Regions from separate parts of the Yersinia mollaretii ATCC 43969 genome, predicted to be linked through region 2. Evidence: predicted binding sites of a transcription regulator. Region 2 holds the regulator's gene; each other region holds the start of a gene.

Region 1 (6,206 bases), 920 kb from region 2:
CCTTCAACGGCTTACAGAACGCTCCCCTACCCAACAACACCTAAGTGTCGCTGCCGCAGCTTCGGTGCATGGTTTAGCCCCGTTACATCTTCCGCGCAGGCCGACTCGACCAGTGAGCTATTACGCTTTCTTTAAATGATGGCTGCTTCTAAGCCAACATCCTGGCTGTCTATGCCTTCCCACATCGTTTCCCACTTAACCATGACTTTGGGACCTTAGCTGGCGGTCTGGGTTGTTTCCCTCTTCACGACGGACGTTAGCACCCGCCGTGTGTCTCCCGTGATAACATTCTTCGGTATTCGGAGTTTGCATCGGTTTGGTAAGTCGGGATGACCCCCTAGCCGAAACAGTGCTCTACCCCCGAAGATGAGTTCACGAGGCGCTACCTAAATAGCTTTCGGGGAGAACCAGCTATCTCCCGGTTTGATTGGCCTTTCACCCCCAGCCACAAGTCATCCGCTAATTTTTCAACATTAGTCGGTTCGGTCCTCCAGTTAGTGTTACCCAACCTTCAACCTGCCCATGGCTAGATCACCGGGTTTCGGGTCTATACCTTGCAACTAGACGCCCAGTTAAGACTCGGTTTCCCTACGGCTCCCCTATTCGGTTAACCTTGCTACAAAATATAAGTCGCTGACCCATTATACAAAAGGTACGCAGTCACACCACGAAGGTGCTCCCACTGCTTGTACGTACACGGTTTCAGGTTCTATTTCACTCCCCTCGCCGGGGTTCTTTTCGCCTTTCCCTCACGGTACTGGTTCACTATCGGTCAGTCAGGAGTATTTAGCCTTGGAGGATGGTCCCCCCATATTCAGACAGGATGTCACGTGTCCCGCCCTACTCATCGAGTTCACAGAAGGTGTGTTTTTGTGTACGGGACTATCACCCTGTACCGTGCGACTTTCCAGACGCTTCCACTAACACACAAACTGATTCAGACTCTGGGCTCTTCCCCGTTCGCTCGCCGCTACTGGGGGAATCTCGGTTGATTTCTTTTCCTCGGGGTACTTAGATGTTTCAGTTCCCCCGGTTCGCCTTGCATGGCTATGTATTCACCATGCAATAGTGCAACGAATTGCACTGGGTTTCCCCATTCGGGTATCGTCGGTTGTAACGGTTCATATCACCTTACCGACGCTTATCGCAGATTAGCACGCCCTTCATCGCCTCTGACTGCCTAGGCATCCACCGTGTACGCTTAGTCGCTTAACCTCACAACCCGAAGGTGTTTCTGTGCTCAAAGTGGTTGCGCGTTCACAAATGCGGTGTTGTTCCGTGCGCGCAATCCTCATGAACATTAAGTTCACTCCGGTTGCTGTGCGCGGTACGCCTTGCCTTTGCGTCGCTCACTCACTTTTTGACATCGAAAACCTGTCGCATTGCGATTATTTGAGAGACTCTAATACAGGTTACTTCTTATCTCAGTACTGCTACGGAGAGATAAGTTTCAGCTGTATTGTTTCAATTTTCAGCTTGTTCCAGATTGTTAAAGAGCAATATCTTAAACACGACTCGTTAAAGTCATCTTTAAGATATTTTTTAGTTCATAAAGAACCAGTGATAATGTCTTTCACACATTATCGGATTGGCGTCCCCAAGGGGATTCGAACCCCTGTTACAGCCGTGAAAGGGCAGTGTCCTAGGCCTCTAGACGATGGGGACACGAAGTACCGATTAAACCGAAATCTAACCGTTCGCGTCAGCATGAGTCGAAACTCACGACATCAACAGGTGCTCTTGCTCATTACATTCATCAGACAATCTGTGTGGACACTACGCAATGCGTATCGTTAGGTAAGGAGGTGATCCAACCGCAGGTTCCCCTACGGTTACCTTGTTACGACTTCACCCCAGTCATGAATCACAAAGTGGTAAGCGCCCTCCCGAAGGTTAAGCTACCTACTTCTTTTGCAACCCACTCCCATGGTGTGACGGGCGGTGTGTACAAGGCCCGGGAACGTATTCACCGTAGCATTCTGATCTACGATTACTAGCGATTCCGACTTCATGGAGTCGAGTTGCAGACTCCAATCCGGACTACGACAGACTTTATGTGGTCCGCTGGCTCTCGCGAGTTCGCTTCACTTTGTATCTGCCATTGTAGCACGTGTGTAGCCCTACTCGTAAGGGCCATGATGACTTGACGTCATCCCCACCTTCCTCCGGTTTGTCACCGGCAGTCTCCCTTGAGTTCCCACCATTATGTGCTGGCAACAAAGGATAAGGGTTGCGCTCGTTGCGGGACTTAACCCAACATTTCACAACACGAGCTGACGACAGCCATGCAGCACCTGTCTCACAGTTCCCGAAGGCACCGAAGCATCTCTGCTAAGTTCTGTGGATGTCAAGAGTAGGTAAGGTTCTTCGCGTTGCATCGAATTAAACCACATGCTCCACCGCTTGTGCGGGCCCCCGTCAATTCATTTGAGTTTTAACCTTGCGGCCGTACTCCCCAGGCGGTCGACTTAACGCGTTAGCTCCGGAAGCCACGCCTCAAGGGCACAACCTCCAAGTCGACATCGTTTACAGCGTGGACTACCAGGGTATCTAATCCTGTTTGCTCCCCACGCTTTCGCACCTGAGCGTCAGTCTTTGTCCAGGGGGCCGCCTTCGCCACCGGTATTCCTCCAGATCTCTACGCATTTCACCGCTACACCTGGAATTCTACCCCCCTCTACAAGACTCTAGCTTGCCAGTTTCAAATGCAGTTCCCACGTTAAGCGCGGGGATTTCACATCTGACTTAACAAACCGCCTGCGTGCGCTTTACGCCCAGTAATTCCGATTAACGCTTGCACCCTCCGTATTACCGCGGCTGCTGGCACGGAGTTAGCCGGTGCTTCTTCTGCGAGTAACGTCAATCAATCGTGCTATTAACACGACTGCCTTCCTCCTCGCTGAAAGTGCTTTACAACCCGAAGGCCTTCTTCACACACGCGGCATGGCTGCATCAGGCTTGCGCCCATTGTGCAATATTCCCCACTGCTGCCTCCCGTAGGAGTCTGGACCGTGTCTCAGTTCCAGTGTGGCTGGTCATCCTCTCAGACCAGCTAGGGATCGTCGCCTAGGTGAGCCATTACCTCACCTACTAGCTAATCCCATCTGGGCACATCCGATGGCGTGAGGCCCGAAGGTCCCCCACTTTGCTCTTGCGAGGTCATGCGGTATTAGCTACCGTTTCCAGTAGTTATCCCCCTCCATCAGGCAGTTTCCCAGACATTACTCACCCGTCCGCCGCTCGCCGGCAAAGTAGCAAGCTACTTTCCGCTGCCGCTCGACTTGCATGTGTTAGGCCTGCCGCCAGCGTTCAATCTGAGCCATGATCAAACTCTTCAATTTAAGATTTGTTTGATTTGCTACTAATGAAAGTAGCGATGCTCAAAGATTACTTTCTGCAAATATGCATTCGAACCGAAGTTCAAATGTGTACTGCTTTGGTCACTCTTCAAGACTTTGATATTGCTTCTGCCTGCCGAAACAGGCTTCGATATCGTCTTGCGAGTGCCCACACAGATTGTCTGATAAATTGTTAAAGAGCAGTGAGTTAGCAACCTTCCGGTCAGTAACTCGAGGTGCGCATATTACGCTTTCCTCACTCAGAGTCAACTACTTATTTCGTTGAATTTCTCTGTTCTCTTTGCCGGTCACTTAACTACTTGATTCGTTGTGTGCCGTCTCGATGGATGCGCATTATAGGGAGTCGAGTTTTTTGCACAACTCTTTTTTCGTCTTTTTCTACTGTTTGAATACTTTTCGCTCCTTACGCGCAGATCTTGGTCGATCCGCCTTATTTTCACTGCGCTCTCCGCCTCCGATTGGTTGTAATTCCAGCAACAAAGGCTAGTATTGCCAGTAAAATATGATCGTATAAAAGAGGTTATTATTATGTCTGATGCTATTCGCCCCTATCTACACTATTTACCTACGCTTGGTGATCGCGTCATGGTTGATGGATCCAGCGTGATCATTGGCAACGTTGTTCTGGGCGATGATGTGAGTGTCTGGCCGTTGGTCGCGATTCGGGGTGATGTCAATCAGGTTGTCATTGGCGCACGTTCAAATATTCAAGATGGCAGTGTGCTACACGTTACCCATAAGTCGGAGCACGATCCTAAAGGGAATCCACTGATTATTGGCGAAGACGTGACGGTTGGGCATAAGGCGATGCTTCATGGCTGCACTATTGGTAATCGGGTACTCGTGGGGATGGGATCGATCCTGTTAGATGGCGCGGTAATAGAAGATGATGTGATGATTGGAGCCGGTAGTCTGGTTGCTCCTGGAAAACGGTTGGTGAGTGGTTACCTCTATATGGGTAGCCCCGCGAGACAAGTCCGCCCGTTAACGCCGGCGGAATTAGAAGGTCTGCTTTACTCTGCCGGTAACTACGTGCGCTGGAAAGATGACTATCTGACTGAAACCAAATAAGTCATCATTATTATCGTGGATGCAGGAGATAGGTCATCTCTTTCCTGCATTATTCCGCGCTCTTCTATTTACCTAACTCATTACGCAACTGATTTAAGACCGGTGCTATTTCAGGCATCACACCATGCCAGAGTTGGAAAGCATGTGCCGCTTGCCCCACCAGCATACCCAGACCATCTGCATAGCTTGTCACACCAAGCCTCTTACCCCAGGCCAAAAATGGCGTGTCATCAGCTTGATAGAACATATCGTAGCAGCGAGTTTGTGGGCCGATGATATCTGTAGGTAAGTTGGGAACCTCGCCATGAATACCTGAAGCGGTTGCATTTATGATTAAATCAAATTGCTGCCCGTGCAGGGCCTGCATTTCGGCAGCATCAATATCACCCAAATGGTGGAATACTTCAGCAAGCTGATGTGCGCGTATATAAGTGCGATTAGTCATAACGACTTTGCACCCATATGAGAGTAAAGGAAGGATAACACCACGGGCCGCCCCACCTGCCCCTACTAACAGGATAGTATCGGTTGTTTGGATCAGGTGTAGTCGTTGAAGATCACTGAGCATGCCAATTCCGTCGGTATTGTCACCTAATAAACGGCCATCTTCTAATTGTTTGATCGTATTAACCGCACCTGCCAATGACGCACGATCCGTCAGTTCATCACATTTAGCATACGCGCGTTCTTTAAACGGCGTGGTGATGTTCGCACCTACTGCTCCATCAGCAAAAAAGGACGTTAATACATCCTCAAATGTTTCATTAGGTGCAAGCACTTTACCGTATTGATGCTCTATACCTGTTTGCTCAGCAAAAAGCGCATGGATCCTCGGCGACTTGCTGTGCCCAATGGGATTACCAAACACTGCGAACTTCTGATCCATGCTATTTCCTACCCTTGACGAAATTGCTTACCGGTTAAGGCGTCTCTGATTTCAGATGGGTTCAAACGACCACCAACCTTGCCAAGAAGCACCGGCAGTGAAGGGCCAAATTGTATTCTCACTTCTTCATCGGTACGGCAAGGCTCATGACCACTTAAATTGGCGCTGGTTGAAACCAGTGGCTTGCCATATTGCAAGCAAAGTTGCTGTACAAGTGGGTGGTCACTCACCCTGACAGCCAATGAATCAAAGCTACCCGTTAGCCAACGTGGCGTTTCAGTACGAGCAGGAATCACCCATGTGACCGCCCCAGGCCAGCATGAAAAAATAGTCTCTCGTTGTGAGTCACTTAATGACGAGTCATCAACATAAGGTTTTAATTGTTCATAATTGGCCGCAATCAGGATCAAACCTTTTTGCCATGGTCGCTGTTTTAAGGTTAATAGGGCATTCACAGCCTTTTCACTATCAGGGTCACAGCCTAAACCAAAAACGGCTTCTGTCGGATAGGCAATAACTTCTTCTTGCCGCAATGCCCGCAACACATCGGCCAAAACATCACTATTCTCTTTCATGCTTATGCTGTTATCACTCACTTGCCACGACCTTCCCACATAACTTGCTGGCGCAAAAACGTTTGACGCCTTGTGCTGTTCTCTTTTCCATTAATAATGGATAGTGGCAATAGCCACAGTTTCCGGCGATAGGTTGCTGGTTAATGGTAAATTGGCAATCCGGATAACGATTACAGGCATGGAAAACCTTCCCAAACCGTGACTTACGCTGTAGCAGTTTTCCTTGGCCACATTGCGGACAGTCGATCGTCGTCTCATCAGGCTTATCAATGACTTCAGTATGATCACATTGGGGATATTGGCTGCAACCAATAA
Region 2 (6,206 bases):
GTTTGCCTGAATTGGCCACTTTCATCGCCGGCGCGCTGAAAGGGGAAGATGATATGGCGGTCGGCAATATCATCGGATCGAACATTTTTAATATTGTGATTGTCTTAGGTGTACCTGCACTGCTCTCCCCTGGTGATATTAATCCTGACGCTTTCCAGCGCGATTATTGGGTGATGCTCGGTGTCAGCGTGATATTCACGATTCTTTGTCTCGGCCGTAAACATCGAATCGGCCATCTGGCGGGCGCTCTGTTATTATGTGGGTTTATCGCTTACCTTGCGGTGCTGTTCTTCGCCCCTTTTAGTGTGGCGTGACATAAAACAGTGCTGCGCACAGGAACCAAGTATGTCTTCTTTTGATTCGCAACCAAGAATGGATTTTCAGCAGGCGGGTAAACAGGTATTGCACATTGAGCGCGAAGGACTGGCACAACTCGATCAATACATTAATGACGATTTTTCCAGCGCCTGCGAAGCGATATTTAACTGCCATGGCAAAGTGGTAGTGATGGGGATGGGTAAGTCGGGGCATATTGGCTGCAAAATTGCCGCGACCTTTGCCAGTACAGGGACGCCCGCCTTTTCTGTCCACCCTGCGGAAGCCAGTCATGGTGACCTCGGCATGGTCACGCCACAAGATATCGTTCTGGCTATCTCCAACTCAGGTGAATCCAACGAAATTCTGGCGTTGATCCCCGTGCTCAAGCGTCAGAAAATCAAGCTCATCTGCATGAGCAACAACCCTGAAAGCACCATGGGTAAAGCGGCTGATATTCATTTATGCATTAAAGTGCCGCAAGAAGCTTGCCCACTGGGGCTGGCCCCGACCACCAGTACCACTGCCACCTTGGTCATGGGCGACGCCCTCGCCGTGGCCTTGCTGAAAGCGCGTGGATTCACCCAAGAAGATTTTGCCCTCTCCCATCCGGGCGGAGCACTTGGGCGCAAGTTGCTGTTGCGGATCAGCGATATCATGCACACTGGCGCAGAGATCCCGCACGTCAGCCCTGATGCGTCATTGCGTGATGCCTTACTGGAGATTACTCGGAAGAATCTGGGTTTAACTGTAATCTGTGACGATCTCATGATGATTAAGGGTATCTTTACCGACGGTGACTTGCGCCGGGTATTTGATATGGGCATTGATTTGAATCATGCAAAAATCGCAGACGTGATGACCAGCGGCGGTATTCGGGTTCGTCCGACCATGTTGGCGGTGGATGCGCTCAACCTGATGGAGTCACGTCATATTACGGCGGTGTTAGTGGCTGACGGTGAGCAACTGCTCGGCGTGGTGCATATGCACGACATGCTAAGAGCCGGTGTCGTTTAACAAAGGATAAATTATGAACAGCACCGTCTATCTGGATACATGCTATGGCCCTGTCGCCGACAGCGTCATACAACGCGCGGCAAACATTCGTCTGCTCATTTGTGATGTGGATGGCGTGATGTCCGACGGCCTGATTTATATGGGTAATCAGGGGGAAGAGCTGAAGGCATTCAACGTGCGTGATGGCTATGGTATCCGCTGCCTGATAACCTCCGGTATTGAAGTGGCGATTATTACGGGCCGCTGCGCTAAATTACTGGAAGACCGCGCCAACACCTTGGGCATTACCCACCTTTATCAAGGGCAATCTGATAAGCTGGTGGCTTACCACGAATTGTTGCTAGCATTAAACTGCCAGCCGGAACAGGTCGCTTATATTGGTGATGACCTGATTGATTGGCCAGTGATGGCACAAGTGGGACTATCTGTCGCAGTGGCGGATGCTCATCCGATACTGCTTCCCAAAGCGCATTATGTGACGAAAATCAATGGCGGGCGCGGTGCAGTACGCGAGATATGTGATTTGATATTATTGGCCCAAGATAAACTCGACGGTGCCAAAGGATTGTCGATATGAGTAAAACAAGACTGTGGATAACCCTATCTCTGGCATTGATTGCTTTGGCATTGATTGGCTGGAATATGTCCGGTTTTAATCAGCAGGACACGCCAGTTGTGGCTGATAATAATGAGCCCTCTTCCCAAAGCCAACATACGGTGACAGTGGTTTTTAATCCGGTCGGGCAACTGAATTATAAATTGGTCGCGGAAGACGTTCAGAACTTCAGCGCTCAAGAGCTAACTTGGTTTACCAAGCCAGTCATGACCCTGTTTGGCGAGAATGCAGTGGCAACCTGGACAGTTCGGGCAGACCGCGCCAAGCTGACCAATGATAAAATGCTCTATTTGTATGGTCATGTTGAGGTCGATAGCCTGACCCCAGATGCACAGTTACAAAAAATTAAAACGGATAACGCCCAGGTTAATTTGATCACTCAGGATGTATCCTCAGACGATGAAGTTACCCTCTTTGGTGTTGGATTCACATCTAACGGCATGAAAATGCGTGGGAACTTGCGGGACAAAACCGCCGAGCTGATTGAAAAGGTTAAAACCTCTTATGAAATACAAAAATAAAATTCGCCCTCTTTTGCTTGCCAGCTCACTTTTGGCCGCAAGCCTACCTGCATTTGCATTAACGGGTGATACTGAGCAGCCCGTCAAGGTTGACTCCGCCAAACAAGCATTGGATATGGAGGCGAACACCATCACCTTTACTGATAATGTGATTATCAAACAAGGCACTATCGAGATTAAAGCGGATAAAGTGGTGGTGACCCGCCCTGGTGGCGATCAGAGCAAAATGGTTATCGAAGGCTATGGTAATCCGGTCACCTTCTACCAAATGCAAGACAGTGGTAAGCCCGTCAAAGGCCACGGTCAAAAATTGCGTTACGAAGTCGCGAATGATTTTGTGGTATTGACTGGCAATGCTTATCTAGAGCAACTTGATAGCAATATCAAAGGTGATCGCATCACTTATCTGGTGAAAAAACAGCAGATGGAAGCCTTCAGTGATAAAGGCAATCGCGTCACCACCGTATTATTACCGTCCCAATTACAAGACAAAGGGCCAGCAGCTTCAGGCCAAAAGAAGAGTAAGTAATCATTTATGGCAACATTAATCGCAGAAAAGCTGGCTAAGGCGTACAAAGGCCGTAAAGTGGTCGAAGACGTTAGCCTGAGTGTAAAGTCCGGTGAGATTGTGGGCCTGCTTGGGCCAAATGGTGCAGGTAAGACCACCACTTTTTATATGGTCGTCGGCATTGTCCAGCGTGACGCCGGGCGTATTGTGATTGATGACGAAGATATCAGCCTCTTGCCTCTCCATGAACGCGCCCGTCGCGGCATTGGTTATTTACCGCAAGAAGCCTCAATCTTCCGTCGCCTGAGTGTATTTAACAATCTGATGGCGGTACTGGAGATCCGTAAAGATCTCACCAATGAGCAGCGGCAGGAACGGGCTGAGGAGCTAATGGAAGAGTTCCATATCACCCATTTACGTGACAGTCTGGGGCAATCACTCTCTGGTGGCGAGCGCCGCCGTGTTGAGATTGCCCGTGCCTTGGCTGCAAATCCTAAGTTTATTCTGCTGGATGAGCCATTTGCTGGGGTTGACCCCATTTCTGTTATCGATATCAAAAAAATTATTGAACATCTGCGCGACAGTGGTTTGGGTGTATTGATTACCGACCACAACGTGCGTGAAACGTTAGACGTTTGTGAGCGGGCTTATATTGTAAGCCAAGGGCACTTAATCGCTCACGGCACACCACAGGAAATTTTGGCTGACGAACAAGTTAAGCGTGTTTATCTGGGTGAAGAGTTCCGTCTCTAATCTTCCTCCGATGGTGATCGCAAGGCTATTTCGTCAGTCATAAAGGAAAATTGATACCGCATTATGAAGCAAGGTTTGCAACTCAAGTTCAGCCAACAACTGGCAATGACTCCGCAGCTTCAACAGGCTATTCGTCTGTTGCAACTTTCTACACTTGAACTCCAGCAGGAGATTCAGTTAGCGCTGGAGAGCAACCCCCTGCTTGAGCAAACAGATCTTCATGAAGAGATAGACGCCAAAGAGACAGTAGACAGTGAATCGCTTGATACCCGCGAAGCGCTGGAACAAAAAGATATGCCCGAAGAGTTGCCGCTGGATGCCACTTGGGATGAGATCTACACCGCAGGCACCCCCTCAGGTATGGGCAACGATTACAGTGATGATGAGTTGCCTGTCTATCAGGGTGAAACTACCCAGACGCTGCAAGACTACCTGATGTGGCAAGTGGATCTGACCCCCTTCTCTGAGACCGATGCTGCCATTGCGACCTCTATCGTCGATGCAGTCGATGACACTGGCTATCTCACCGTTCCGCTGGAAGATATTCTAGAGAGCATGGGTGACGAGAACATCGCACTGGATGAAGTCGAAGCGGTACTCAAGCGGATACAACACTTTGATCCTATTGGTGTGGCGGCGCGCAACCTGCGTGAATGTCTGTTGGTGCAACTGTCGCAATATGCCAAAGAGACCCCTTATCTTGCCGAAGCGCGCTTAGTGGTTAGCGATTATCTGGATTTGCTAGGCAACCATGATTTCCGCACAATGATCCGTTTAAGTCGACTAAAAGAAGATACACTTAAGGAAGCGATCGCCCTGATTCAATCACTGGACCCGCGACCGGGCCAGTCGATCAATACTGGTGAGTCGGAGTATGTCATTCCCGATGTTTTGGTGCGCAAAGAGAAAGATCAATGGACGGTCGAGCTAAATGCCGATAGCATTCCACGCCTAAAAATTAATCAACACTATGCTGCAATGGGTAGCAATACCCGCAATGATAGCGACGGGCAGTTTATCCGCAGCAATCTACAAGAAGCAAAATGGTTGATAAAAAGCCTTGAAAGCCGCAATGAAACGCTGCTGAAGGTTGCGCGTTGTATTGTCGAGCAGCAGGTCGCATTTTTTGAAAATGGCCCTGAGTTTATGAAACCCATGGTGCTGGCTGATATTGCTCAGGCCGTAGATATGCACGAATCGACCATCTCCCGCGTGACGACGCAGAAGTTCCTGCACAGTCCTCGGGGGATTTTCGAGCTGAAATATTTCTTCTCCAGTCACGTCAATACCGAGAGCGGAGGCGAAGCCTCTTCCACCGCAATTCGTGCACTGGTGAAAAAATTGGTTGCGGCAGAGAACCCTGCCAAACCCCTTAGCGACAGTAAACTGACCACACTATTATGTGAACAGGGCATCATGGTGGCACGGCGAACTGTCGCGAAGTACCGAGAGTCGTTATCCATCCCGCCGTCAAATCAACGTAAACAGTTGGTTTGACCTGAACTGAGAAGGAAGACACTATGCAGCTCAATATTACCGGACATCATGTTGAAATAACCGAAGCATTACGTGAGTTTGTTAACACTAAATTTGCCAAACTTGAGCAATATTTTGATCGCATTAACCAGGTATACGTGGTTTTAAGTGTCGAAAAAGTCAAACAAATTGCAGAAGCAACGGTGCATGTGAATGGAGGCGAGTTGCACGCCAGTTCAGAGCAGGAGGATATGTACGCCGCAATTGATATTTTGGTTGATAAACTGGCCCGCCAGTTGAACAAGCATAAAGATAAATTGAAACAACATTAAGAATCCTTGTCGCTATTATCCCTAACGAAGGTTCTACACGTGCTACATCGCCTGATCCAACGGAAACCGATGGATCAGGCTTAAAACAGCACTTAAGTGAAAGATGAGATGATCAACGATCCAGCACTACAATTAAGCTCGGTACTCAATATCGAGTGCACCAAAAGCGCCGTACATTGCTCAAGTAAAAAACGGGCTTTGGAAATTATCAGCGAGTTGGCTGCCAAACAGCTTAACCTGCCCTCACAGGTCGTTTTCGATGCTGTATTAACCCGCGAACGTATGGGCAGTACTGGCATTGGCAGTGGCATCGCAATACCTCATGGCAAACTGGAGGAAGATACGCTGCGCGCCGTGGGTGTGTTTATCCGCTTGGAACAACCGATCGCTTTCGATGCTATTGATAACCAACCTGTTGATCTATTATTTGCCTTGTTGGTTCCGGCAGATCAATGTAAAACTCACTTACACACTTTGTCTTTAGTAGCTAAGCGATTGGCTGATAAAACAGTGTGTCGCCGTCTACGCGCCGCACACAGTGATGATGAGCTTTATCAGATCATTACGGAGTTACCGCCAGAAATAGCGTAAATGGGCAAAGGGTGCCTTAGCAGCGCGGGTCTAATCGCAAACCCGGCTGTTATCGCCAGCATATCGATTCGTAATAG
Region 3 (6,206 bases), 1.7 Mb from region 2:
ATAGATTGACGCCTGCCTAACAGATTCAGCACACTGTAGGTGAACTCAACAATCAGGGGCCACAACATGAGCCAGCCATTAGAAAAACTGCTCGATCTACTCCATCTGGAAAAAATTGAAGAAGGGATCTTTCGTGGCCAAAGTGAAGATCTGGGCTTGCGTCAGGTATTTGGGGGGCAGGTAGTCGGTCAGGCTATCTATGCAGCAAAACAGACTGTCCCCGTGGATCGAATCGTCCACTCATTCCACAGCTATTTTTTGCGCCCAGGGGATAGCAGTAAGCCTATTATCTATGACGTCGAAACATTACGCGATGGCACCAGTTTCAGTGCCCGTCGGGTCAGCGCCATTCAGAATGGTAAACCCATTTTCTACATGACGGCGTCGTTCCAGAGTCAAGAAGAGGGATTTGAGCACCAAAACAGCATGCCGGACGTCCCTTCACCGGATGGATTGATGTCAGAAACGGAGATTGCCCGTAAATTCGCACATTTGATCCCCGAAAAAGTGCGAGATAAGTTTATTGGCAACCAGCCCATTGAAATGCGCCCGGTGAAATTCCATAACCCGCTACAAGGTTCGGTCGAAGAGCCAAATCGCTATGTCTGGTTCCGCGCCAATGGCGCAATACCGGATGACTTGCGGGTCCACCAATATTTACTGGGCTATGCTTCCGACTTCAATTTCCTGCCAACCGCTTTGCAGCCGCACGGGATTGGCTTCCTTGAACCGGGTGTGCAGATTGCCACAATTGACCATTCAATGTGGTTCCATCGGCCATTCCGTCTGGATGACTGGTTGCTGTATGCCGTAGAAAGCACCTCTGCTTCAGGTGCTCGGGGCTTTGTCCGTGGGCAGATCTACAACCAGCAGGGCGTGCTGGTAGCATCGACAGTGCAGGAAGGGGTTATCCGTTTGCATCGGTGATATCACCACAAACGCATTTCCAAAATAAAACAGGGGTGATGTCTCCATCACCCCTGCTGCTTATCATCATTATTATTTGTTTTCTAACATCTCAGCCTATTTTGGCCACTTAACGCCTTACTTATCTCGTTTTATACTTATCTAGCTTATTGGTTGTAAGCATTCTCGCCATGGCTGTTAACATCCAGACCTTCGCGCTCTTGCTCTTCCGGTACTCGCAGGCCGACAACCAGATCAGCAATTTTGAAGGCAACGAAGGCAACAACACCAGACCAGACCAGACACACGCCGACGCTGAACAACTGAACGCCAACCTGATGACCCATGGTGACACCCGCCGCGTAGCCCGTGCCGCCCAGTGAAGCAGAGGTGAAGACACCGGTCAGGATACAACCGACAATCCCGCACACACCGTGGACACCGAACACGTCACAAGTATCATCAACTCGCAGCCATTTCTTCAGCAGTACCACCCCCCACAGACCCGCCACACCGCCGACCAGACCGATAATCAATGCGCCCCCCACACCGACAGTCCCTGCCGCAGGTGTAATCGCCACCAGACCGGCGATACAACCGGAGCACGCACCCAGTAAGGAGGGTTTGCCGCGTAAAATCCACTCAGCAAAGACCCAAGAGAGAATGGCACCTGCGGTTGCGACCACCGTATTCAAGAAGGCAAGTGCGGCAATTTCGTTAGCGGCACTGGCTGAACCCGCGTTGAAGCCAAACCAGCCGATATACAGAATCGCCGTACCGGTAAACACCATCGGCAAGTTGTGTGGTTTGAAGGCTTCTTTGCCAAAGCCAGCGCGTTTACCCAGTAAGTAAGCACCAACTAAACCTGCAATGGCGGCGTTAATATGCACCACTGTACCGCCCGCAAAGTCCAGCGCGCCGTCCATTGCCAGGAAGCCGCCGCCCCATACCATGTGCGCCATTGGCAGGTAGGAGAAGGTGAACCACAGCACGGCGAAGATTAATACCGCAGAGAAACGAATACGTTCGGCGAATGAACCCACCACCAGTGCGACCGTGATACAGGCGAATGAAGCCTGAAACACCACATGGATATATTGGTAGAAAGTACCACTCAAGCTCGTTAGGCCAATGCCTTTCAGCATCGCCATATCGAAGCTGCCGAAGAAGGCGTTACCCGTACTGAAAGCCAGACTATAACCGTAGAGAATCCACAGCACACAGATCAGCGCGAAGGTCACGGTGACCTGAGTCATCATCGATAATACGTTTTTGGAACGCAGCAAGCCGCCGTAGAACAGGGCAATACCGGGCACGGTCATAAACAGCACCAAGGCGGTGCAAATCATCATAAAAGCATTATCAGCTTTGTCAGCTACAGCCGGTACAGCAGCCATTGCCAAAGAGGGCAGCATCGCTACCGAACTTAGGCCCAACACGGATAAAAGTTTTTTCATCATCAACCCATCCCTATTCACTAAATTTGAGCCTGCAAATTACAGTGCTGCTTCGTCTGTTTCGCCGGTACGGATGCGAATAACACGTTGCAATTCAGCAACGAAAATTTTGCCATCACCAATTTTTCCGGTATAGGCGGCCTTACTGATCACGTCAATCACCTCATCTAATTGATCGTCGGCAATCGCGATATCTATTTTTACTTTAGGTAAGAAATTGACGCTGTATTCAGCTCCACGATAGAGTTCGGCGTGCCCTTTCTGGCGACCAAATCCTTTTACTTCGGTTACGGTCAGCCCCTGAATACCCACAGAGGACAAGGCTTCACGCACATCCTCCAGCTTGAATGGTTTTATCACCACGGTAACCAGCTTCATATTTGCCCCTTCTCGAATTAAGTCGAATTTATGTCTCCACGAAACAGATAAAGCAAAGGCTATGCCATAAATAAAGATAGCGGAGATTTAATATAAAAATGGCGAACAGAGGGCGGTTGAGATAATCAAGTCAGCCCTTATCTGGCTGAATCGATCGTGTTGAGTGTTTTTTGTGCACTAAATTAGTGCGATACGCGTCACAAAAGTGCACTAGCGCATCAGCCCCTAGTGGCATTGCAAGATTATGGTGCGGGCGCATGCGCAGATGGGAGTTAATGGGTCATTAGGGTAAAAGGCTAATCAGGAAAAGAGCGGTGGAAATAGTGCGAGGCCGCTTGGCCCCGCAGATTATCCCTTAATTCACCGCACTCTCCACTTGGTCGATAGCCGCTAAATCTTCGCTGACTAATTGCAACTGGTACATCTGATAATAGCGCCCGTGGGCGGCGAGTAGCTCTTGATGCTTGCCTTGCTCAACTGCCACACCACGGTGCAATACCAAGATGCTATCAGCATCAACAATAGTTGAGAGGCGGTGAGCAATCACGACCAGAGTGGTATTTTTGCGGATGAGCTGCAATGCCCGCTGAATCGCCTGTTCAGTACCCGAGTCAATATTTGCGGTCGCTTCATCCAAAATCAGAATTTGCGGTGCTTGTACCAATACTCGAGCCATCGCCAGTAGCTGTTTTTGCCCGACAGACAAGGTATTACCCTGCTCCCCGAGCAAGCTGTGCAGCCCGTCAGGTAGCGCATGGACCAATGGCGCAAGTTGCACGGTCTCCAAAGCTTCCCAAACTTGCTGTTCACTGATATCACGGCCTAAAGTCACATTGGCAAAGAAAGAGTCGGCTAACACCACCGGATCTTGTTGCACCATGGCAACCCCTTGGCGCAGTGTCTGATGAGATAACTCTGGCAGCGGTCGGCCATCAAGCAGAACCTCCCCTTGCTGCACCGGGTAGTAGCCCATCAGCAGGTTAGCCAGCGTGCTCTTGCCACTGCCGGTATGCCCGACCAAGGCGATAAATCCACGCGACGGCACATCAAGCGAGATATTTTGCAGCACCATTTTATCGTGACGATAAGCAAAGCTGACATTATTTACCTGAATACGGCCACTGGTCAGTGGGCGGTCATCGGTGCCATAGCCTTGCTGAGCGCGATCCATCAGATCGAAAATACGCTCCCCCGCCACCACCGCTTGTTGCAGGATGGATTGCTGGGATGTTAGCTCAATCAATGGCTCATTTAAGCGCCCCAGATAGTTAATGAATGCATACAACACCCCCACCCCGACGGAACCTTCTGGGCTGAAACCGAAAAGCAGCAACAAACCGCATAGCACCATGGCAGAGAACAGACTCAACAGCGGGCGTAACAGAAAACCTTCCAAGCGCAGCGTTTGCATCCGCGCCCGATAATGCGCGCGGCTGGCAGACTCCATCCTCTCCCCGAAACGCGCTTGCTGACGAAACTGTTGAATGACACCCATGCCATTGATCACTTCATTAAAGCCGTCGTTGATATCGGCCAGATAGGCCCGAACCCGCCGCACCACGGGTGTGCTGTAGCGCTGGTAAATGGCCATGACGACCAGTACCGCAGGGAAGATGCAGATTGAAATCAGCGCCATGCGCCAATCCAGACTGAACATCGCCACCAGCATTGCGCCAATTAACGCGGCACTTTTTAGCACCGTGGACACCACCATCACATAGAGGTCTTTGATGACTTCAGTGTCATTGGTGACGCGGGAGATCAATTGCCCGACAGGCTGGGTATCAAAAGCACTGAGCGGCTGGCGTAAAGCTGCATCCATCACTTCAATACGCAGCCGCTGGACCACGCCAACCGCAGCACGGTTAAACAGCAATGCTTGAAAATAGTGCAAGGTCGCCGCCAGTAATTGCAGCAGCAGATAGGCTAATGCCAGCCCGCTCACCAAACCGAGCGGCAACGTCCCTTTCGCCACGACATGGTCAATAAAATAGCTGATCAGCAGCGGGCCGCTGACTTCTGCGGCGGCGGCAACCCAGAGCATCACCACCGCCAGCCCTAATGGCTTGCGATAGGGAGAACCATAAGAGAGCAGGCGTTTGAGTGTTGGCCAAAGTTGCTGAGGTTTACTCATCAGTTTTTGGCCTCCGGCTCACCATCATCTAACGCTGCTTCCAGCTGTTGATAGCGGTACATTTCGCGATACCAACCCGATTGATTGACCAATAAATTATGTGTGCCGCGCTGCATCACACTACCGTGTTGCATCACCAGAATCTCGCTCGCTTCCGTCAAAGCAGAAAGACGATGTGCGGTGATAATCACTGTGCGATGCTCACCCCAGAGGCGCAGATTTTTTAAGATTTCATGTTCGGTCTGACCATCAACCGCAGAAAGCGCATCATCAAGAATCAGAATTTCAGTCTCCAACAGCAGCGCTCGGGCAATGGAGATCCGCTGTTTCTGGCCGCCGGAGAGCATCACGCCGCGCTCACCCACTTCAGTGTCATACCCTTGAGGCAGGCGCAAAATATCATCATGCACACTGGCTAAACGCGCGGCCCGCTCAATCTGCTCTTGAGTGGCCTCGGGTTTACCCAGCGCAATGTTGCCCGCCACGGTGTCAGAGAAGAGGAAGGGGGTCTGGCTGACCACAGATAAACGCCCGCGCCAGTCATGGAGACGGATATCCGACAGCACATGTCCCTGATAACAGATAGCGCCATCATCCACATCAAATTGCCGCTGAATTAAGGCCAGCAAGGTGCTCTTGCCCGACCCCGTTGGCCCACACAGCCCCAACATCTGCCCCGGCGCTAACTTCAGCGCGACATCATGCAATGCGGGCTGTTCTGCCCCCGGATAATAGAAATGGCGAATACTTACCGCTAATGTACTGCGCTCGTTAGATAATTCGATCTCACCATCTTTCACCACCGGCGCTTCTTCCAGCAAACTGCGGATGCGGCTATAAGCTGCACTGCCACGTTCGACGATATTAAACATCCACGCCAGCGCCAGCATTGGCCAGATCATTAATCCCAGATACATCACAAAACTGGTCAACTGCCCCAAAGTAATGCTGTGGTTAACCACCATCCAGCTACCCCCGCCGATAGCTAATAAATTAGCGATGCCGATAGCAATATAAATGGTGGGATCAAAACGGGCGTCAATACGTGCGACATACATATTCTTCGCCCCCGCTTCGGCGGCGACCTGCGCAAATTGCTGCGATTGATTATCTTCCAGACCAAAGGCTTTAATCATGCGGATGCTGGTCAGACTTTCTTGCGCCTGATTATTAAGGTTAGAAAATGCGCCCTGCGCCGATTTAAAGCGCTGATGCAGTTGGTCGCCATAATATTTGATCACTATTGCCATCACCGGCATGGGTAACAGTGATAATAGCGTCAGTTGCCAGCTAATTTGGGTGCTCATCACAATCAGCACAGCGCACCCCAT

The links. The regulator sigma-54, encoded in region 2, starts transcription at its own class of promoters, with help from an activator protein. The targets are predictions, from matches to a motif close to GTTGGCACANNTTTCGCTNT.
Region 1: HRD69_RS07050 (gamma carbonic anhydrase family protein) is a predicted target of sigma-54. The motif match lies at 3,743-3,762, and genes of this name have one in related genera.
Region 3: glnK (P-II family nitrogen regulator) is a predicted target of sigma-54. The motif match lies at 2,791-2,810, and genes of this name have one in related genera.

What each region holds. Positions count from the first base shown of each region.
Region 1 is NZ_CP054043.1:1,585,156-1,591,361, reverse strand. It holds rRNA gene HRD69_RS07065 (23S ribosomal RNA) at 1-1,215, opposite strand, end outside; tRNA gene HRD69_RS07060 (tRNA-Glu) at 1,590-1,665, opposite strand; rRNA gene HRD69_RS07055 (16S ribosomal RNA) at 1,799-3,341, opposite strand; gene HRD69_RS07050 (gamma carbonic anhydrase family protein) at 3,888-4,430, shown strand; gene aroE (shikimate dehydrogenase) at 4,495-5,316, opposite strand; gene tsaC (L-threonylcarbamoyladenylate synthase type 1 TsaC) at 5,325-5,891, opposite strand; gene HRD69_RS07035 (DNA topoisomerase family protein) at 5,905-6,206, opposite strand, start outside.
Region 2 is NZ_CP054043.1:670,111-676,316, forward strand. It holds gene HRD69_RS02925 (calcium/sodium antiporter) at 1-314, shown strand, start outside; gene kdsD (arabinose-5-phosphate isomerase KdsD) at 346-1,332, shown strand; gene kdsC (3-deoxy-manno-octulosonate-8-phosphatase KdsC) at 1,346-1,909, shown strand; gene lptC (LPS export ABC transporter periplasmic protein LptC) at 1,906-2,469, shown strand; gene lptA (lipopolysaccharide ABC transporter substrate-binding protein LptA) at 2,453-2,998, shown strand; gene lptB (LPS export ABC transporter ATP-binding protein) at 3,005-3,730, shown strand; gene rpoN (RNA polymerase factor sigma-54) at 3,794-5,227, shown strand; gene hpf (ribosome hibernation promoting factor) at 5,251-5,538, shown strand; gene ptsN (PTS IIA-like nitrogen regulatory protein PtsN) at 5,647-6,129, shown strand.
Region 3 is NZ_CP054043.1:2,420,080-2,426,285, reverse strand. It holds gene tesB (acyl-CoA thioesterase II) at 67-927, shown strand; gene amtB (ammonium transporter AmtB) at 1,074-2,363, opposite strand; gene glnK (P-II family nitrogen regulator) at 2,403-2,741, opposite strand; gene HRD69_RS10690 (SmdB family multidrug efflux ABC transporter permease/ATP-binding protein) at 3,097-4,875, opposite strand; gene HRD69_RS10685 (SmdA family multidrug ABC transporter permease/ATP-binding protein) at 4,875-6,206, opposite strand, start outside.